DNA from 2 places in the Rouxiella sp. Mn2063 genome. Region 1 is predicted to be linked to the other one. Evidence: predicted binding sites of a transcription regulator. Region 1 holds the regulator's gene; the other holds the start of a gene.

Region 1 (3,169 bases):
ACCCAGCCAGCGGTCAGCAGAGCATTGCGAGAATTAGAGCAAACGCTAGAAACCCAACTTATTATTCGTGGTACGCACGGCATGACCTTGACGCCAAGTGGCCAGGCTTTTGCGCAGCGTATGCAGTTTATTTTGGAAGAGTTGCAACGGGCGGTAGATGAAGTACAGCAAATCGATGCTATGTCAGCGGGATCGGTCAGCGTTGGTTTTTCCTCGTCGATGGGCATGCTCTTGCTTCCCCAACTTACTGAGCAGTTTAGTGAACAATTCCCGCAGGCCAAATTACGCGTTGAGGAAGGGCACCTTTTAACGCTCTTGCCTGCACTACGTGAAGGGCGTCTGGACATGGCGATAGATATTATCAGCCCTGACGTACCACTGACGGGACTAGCCAGTGAATCACTATTTATCACGCCAATATGCGTAATCGCACGCCGACACCATCCGTTGCAGCGCGCGACCAACATCGCGCAATTGGCTAAAGCGAGCTGGCTACTGCCCGACGATGACATGGGCTACTATCAAAAACTTAGCCAATCGCTGCTGGCAATTCCCTCGCGAACGGGGCAAACGGTATTGCATAGCAACTCTCTGTTATTTGGGTTAACACTGGTGCTTAGCGCTGATTATCTTACGTTGGGAACCGCGGCCATGTTCAGACTGCCGTTGATGCAACGTATGTTCTGCCCCTTGCCAATCCCGCATCTTCCAACAGTCGAGTACAGCCTGATTTACTCACAAAAAACGCCGCTAACCTTAACGGCGCGGCGTTTTATAGAATTAGTGCGTCATCGTTGCCAGCAACTTAGCGGACAAAACGACGACCTCTTATAATGAGGTATTCGCATCCTGCGGGTTAATCACTTCAAAGCTGTGCGTAATGGTGGCGGCTTTACCCAGCATCAGCGATACCGAGCAGTACTTCTCCGCAGACAGGCTGACCGCACGTTCAACCACTTTATCGGTCAAACCAGTGCCTGTAACAATAAAATGCAGGTTGATGCGAGTAAATAAACGAGGCGCTTCTTCACGACGTTCTGAGGTCAGCTTCACCTCGCAATCCACCACATCGTTACGACCTTTTTGCAAAATAGACACCACATCAATGGCGCTACATCCACCAGCGGACATCAACAACATTTCCATTGGGCTTGGCGCTTTATCACCCGCATTTCCGTCCATCAATACCTGATGACCTGATGCGGATTCGCCTAAAAACGTCAACCCTTCGACCCACTTTACCCGTGCCTGCATCTCTTTTTCTCCCAGCGAATATTCCCCGACAGACTACCCTTTTAGCCTAAAAATGCAATGCAGGGAGATCGCCGTCATGCTGAAGCGAGACAACAGGAGACACTAGGGCAATCCTGTGTTACAAACAAAGCGACAGAAACTTATCAGCAATTTCCGGCTCCGGTTTTCATAGTGACACCCCTTTTTTGAGGGATATCGCTCCGCCTGTCGCTTGCAGTATTGCTGATCTGTTCATATGCTAAAATGGCGCTTATTTATAAAAACGCCGTACAGGGAACTCAGACGGTAATAACAGAGGATAATAGCTAATGGTTCTCGGCAAACCACAAACAGACCCTACTCTCGAATGGTTCCTGTCTCATTGTCATATACACAAATATCCATCTAAAAGTACGCTGATTCACCAAGGTGAAAAAGCCGAAACGCTTTACTACATCGTGAAAGGTTCGGTTGCCGTGCTGATCAAGGATGAAGAAGGCAAAGAGATGATCCTCTCCTATCTGAATCAGGGAGATTTCATCGGCGAGCTTGGTCTTTTCGAAGAAGGCCAGGAACGTAGCGCTTGGGTACGGGCAAAAACTGCCTGTGAAGTGGCAGAAATTTCCTATAAGAAATTCCGCCAGTTGATCCAAGTGAACCCGGATATTTTAATGCGCCTTTCCGCGCAGATGGCGAACCGTTTGCAAGTGACTTCTGAAAAAGTAGGAAATCTTGCATTCCTTGATGTGACAGGCCGTATTGCCCAAACTCTGCTTAATCTGGCTAAACAGCCCGATGCCATGACCCACCCAGATGGTATGCAGATCAAAATCACTCGTCAGGAAATCGGTCAGATCGTCGGCTGCTCACGTGAGACAGTTGGACGTATCCTCAAAATGCTCGAAGATCAGAACCTGATCTCCGCACACGGTAAAACAATTGTCGTTTACGGCACCCGTTAATTCACCGCCAGCATTTATTAACCCTGAATAAAATCTTAAAGAAAAAATGGCGCAACAGATAATTCTGCTGCGCCATTTTTATTGGACTCTTTTAAGCCAGATATTAAACGCCAACAACCTGAGCAACCGCCTGTTCAAAGCGCGCCATACCTTCCCGAATATCATCAAAATCGATCACTAATGACGGGGCAAAGCGCATCACATTTGTGCCAGCCACCAAGACCATCACGCCTTGTTCAGCCGCGGCGGCAAGGAACTCACCAGCCCGGTTTTTATAAGCTTCTGACAACTCAGCGCCGATCAGCAAGCCTTGACCTCTAAACTCCTGGAAGACCTTATATTTGTCATTGATAGCCGTCAGCGCCTGTAAGAAGGCATCACGACGTTCATCAATGCCAGCCAATACTTCTGGCGTATTAATCAAATCCAGCGCCGCTTCGGCAACCGCACAAGCCAGCGGATTACCACCGTAAGTGGTACCGTGTTTGCCCGGTGCCATTACCGAGGCGACCTCTTCGCTAGTCAGCATCGCGCTCACTGGGAAACCACCGCCCAACGCTTTGGCCGTCGTGAGGATATCTGGCGTGACGCCATAATGCATATAGCTAAACAGTTTGCCGCTGCGCCCCATTCCGCTTTGCACTTCATCAAATACCAGCAGCGCGTTATGCTCATCGCACAGGTCACGTAAACCTTGCATAAATTCTTGGGTAGCTGGCGTTACACCGCCTTCACCTTGAATCGGTTCGACGACAATGGCACAAGTGTGGGAGTCGATAACCGCTTTAACCGCGGCCAGATCATTGAAAGGTACATGGACGATATCAGCAGGCTTGGGGCCAAATCCGTCCGAATATTTTGGCTGTCCACCGACTGAAACGGTAAACAACGTGCGGCCATGGAAAGCATTGTGGAAGGCAATAATTTTGCTTTTGTAAGGGCTATGGCGAGCAGATGCGTAGTAACGCGCCAGC
Region 2 (3,169 bases), on a different contig from region 1:
GGTCAAAGATCGGCATCCTCTTGGTTTACCTCAAGCAAAGTCTCGCAAAGCAATCCAAGTTGCGGTTAAACAACATGGCCATGAGACATATTGCAGCCAAGAGTAGTGCATTCCACCGCGAAATTCCGCAACAAAACCTGAATGAAAATGCTATTCCAGGTAACGCTCGCGCAATGACTCACGTACTTGTGCCGTCACGCCATACTCTTTTTCTAACCAACTATCCGTTGAGCCGTAACGTACTTCAATTTCAGCAATAGCGGTATCAATGAAGCTTTCACGTACCGAGAGCACATAGCCGAACTTATCCAACGCTATTTTGCCAAGGTTAAGGGACATTCTCGCCAGCAACTGCTCACGAAAAGGCGCTAGCGTGGTGTCAGTCAGCAGATAATCCTCAATCACGGTGTTCTTATCTGCCCCTAAAGCAAAGAGCACTAATGCCGAGCCGATGCCGGTACGATCTTTCCCTACCGCACAATGCTGTACTAATGCCCCGCCGTTTGGCTGACGCAAAATAGCGACGAGCTGTTTATAAGCTGAATTATTAAACGGCAGGCGACGATACAGTTCTTGCATAAACTTTTCAGGATCAAATCCTGCAATGGTTTGTGCACTGAGCTGTTCGAGATTAGCACTGATCACGTCGCTTAGCGGGTTAGCTGGCGCATGATGATACTGGCAGCCAGACCAGATAATATCGGGCTTGTCGGCAACTTCGTCGCTATCACGGTAATCAAGAATATGGGCAACAGGAATTTGGCTGAGGAAGTGACAATCCTTATCCGTTAGTTGATTAAGCGCACCAGAGCGGTAAAGCCATCCGCGTTTGATTCGGCGGCCATCGGCGGCGATATTACCCCCAAGTTCGCGAAAATTAATACCACCGCCTAAAGGAGTTAAAGAAGGGTGAAGTAAAATCGTTGCCGTCATATTGCCTCTCATTATTCCATCAATGTTGAGACTGACCTTAACAGATTCACGCGGTGAGATAAAAAAACGGGCCGCAAAAGTGGCCCGTTTCAGTCGATTATTCCAATAGGTAGCCTATTAGATCAGGTGACGCGCAGCCTCAACCACGATTTTCACCGCATGACTTTCGGTTTGTTTCATGGTTTCCGCATTAGGGATCTCTTGCTGGGTGCGGTTAACGATTACACCGGCGACCATTCCGGCGCGCAGACCCTGGCTCGCACACATAGTCAGTAGCGTGGCAGATTCCATTTCATAGTTCATCACGCCCATTTCCTGCCATTCTTGCATCGACTCTTTAAAACGACGCACAACACGGCCGGAATAGGTGTCATAACGTTCCTGACCCGGATAGAAAGTATCAGAAGAAGCGGTCACACCAATATGAGTGGTGGCACCGACTGATTTTGCGGCCTCAACCAATGCAGTCGTACAAGCAAAATCAGCGACCGCAGGGAACTCCATCGGCGCGAAGTGCAAGCTGGCACCGTCCAAGCGCACAGCGGCCGTCGTAACCAGTACATCACCGACATTAATATGCGGCTGAATAGCTCCAGTGGTGCCAATGCGCAGGAAAGTACGGATGCCTAATTGCGCTAACTCTTCTACGGCAATAGAAGTAGAAGGGCCACCGATACCGGTTGAGCAGACGATAACTGCCTTGCCATCCAACTCCGCACGCCAAGAGGTAAATTCACGATGGGACGCCAGACGCACTGGGTTTTCCATCAATTTAGCAATTTTCTCAACGCGCTCAGGGTCACCAGGGACAATCGCTAAGGTCGCGCCTTGCAGGTTTTGCTTGGTGAGGCCAAGGTGGAAAACATCTGACATACATTAATTCCTTTTTGATTGGATGAGTTTTTCGCTGAAGGAAACATCGCTACTTTATCGCTGATTACGCCACATTTACGTGACAGCAGTCACTTTGATGCAAAGTGAAAATCATCACATACATTTTATATGTGACAAAAATCACATTAACGAGTGAGTAAATGTTATTTGCGCGGCGTTATCAATAAGGAAGGAAAAATAAGACTTTGCTGAATCCTTGGAGCTAGCACACATTATGGTCATTGCCCTCTCAATATTATGGCTTATAGTTTAATACTTGAACGCTTACCCTGCATGGAGATCGCAATGACAACCGAAAATAACGTTGAAATAAAACCAACAACACCTACTTTCTCCCCTGCCGTTACCCCTGTTGCAGGTACCACTATTCACACCGATACCGAAGGTCTTCACGCAGGTGAAACCACGATCCCTTCTTTAGGGAAAGAGCTACCGGCTTACCTTGCTCGCCCGCAAAAATATACGGGAAAACTGCCGGTGGTATTGGTTGTACAAGAGATATTTGGCGTTCACGAACATATTCGTGATATCTGCCGCCGCTTGGCAAAGCAAGGCTACCTTGCCATCGCGCCTGAGCTGTATTTCCGCCAAGGCGATCCGAGTCAATATACAGATATCGGCGAGTTATTCAGCAAACTGGTCAGCAAAGTCCCGGATAACCAAGTCCTCTCTGACCTTGATCACGCCGCCCATTGGGCCTGCCAAAATGGTGGCGATGCTTCAAAACTGGCAATTACTGGTTTCTGCTGGGGTGGACGAATAACGTGGTTATATGCCGCTCATAATCCGCAGTTGAAAGCCGCAGTGGCGTGGTATGGAAAACTGGTTGGGGATAAAACCCTCACCAATCCAAGCTATCCTGTCGATGAGGCAAAAGATTTAAGCGCACCGGTGCTGGGTTTGTACGGTGGTAAGGATAATAGTATTTCGCAAGAGAGCATTGAGAAAATGCGCCAGGCAATCCGTGCGGCAAACGCTGATGCAGAAATCGTGGTCTACCCAGAAGCCGATCACGCGTTTAATGCCGATTACCGTCCAACTTATCACCCAGAAGCTGCCGCCGATGGCTGGCAACGAATGTTAGATTGGTTTGCCAAATATGGTGTGAAATAACCCCAAGCTAAATATCAGATCAGCATAAAAAAGAGCGCTAATGCGCTCTTTTTTCTCACCATAACCAACCATGATCGCTGACGATTAAGCTTTAGCGGCTCGCAAGTTTTTCGCTGCCGTGACCATGTTAGCCAAGGCTTCACGAGTTTCAGTCCAGCCACGCGTTTTCAGGCCACAGTCTGGGTTAACCCATAGACGTTCAGCGGGAATGCTGTCGGCAGCTTTACGC

What was found. Region 1 encodes CRP, which controls carbon source genes, mostly activating them, when cyclic AMP is high. Its sites were predicted from a motif close to ATGTGANNNNNNTCACAT; they were not measured.
Region 2: udp (uridine phosphorylase) is a predicted target of CRP. The motif match lies at 1,936-1,953, and genes of this name have one in related genera.

What each region holds. Positions count from the first base shown of each region.
Region 1 covers NZ_JBMOUD010000002.1:403,943-407,111, reverse strand. Annotated here, with positions in the region: gene ACL9RG_RS05240 (LysR substrate-binding domain-containing protein) at 1-834, shown strand, start outside; gene ACL9RG_RS05235 (OsmC family protein) at 829-1,254, opposite strand; gene crp (cAMP-activated global transcriptional regulator CRP) at 1,563-2,195, shown strand; gene argD (bifunctional acetylornithine/succinyldiaminopimelate transaminase) at 2,299-3,169, opposite strand, start outside.
Region 2 covers NZ_JBMOUD010000013.1:112,216-115,384, reverse strand. Annotated here, with positions in the region: gene ACL9RG_RS17630 (DedA family protein) at 1-6, opposite strand, end outside; gene ACL9RG_RS17625 (tyrosine-protein phosphatase) at 151-933, opposite strand; gene udp (uridine phosphorylase) at 1,051-1,806, opposite strand; gene ACL9RG_RS17615 (dienelactone hydrolase family protein) at 2,113-2,940, shown strand; gene metE (5-methyltetrahydropteroyltriglutamate--homocysteine S-methyltransferase) at 3,025-3,169, opposite strand, start outside.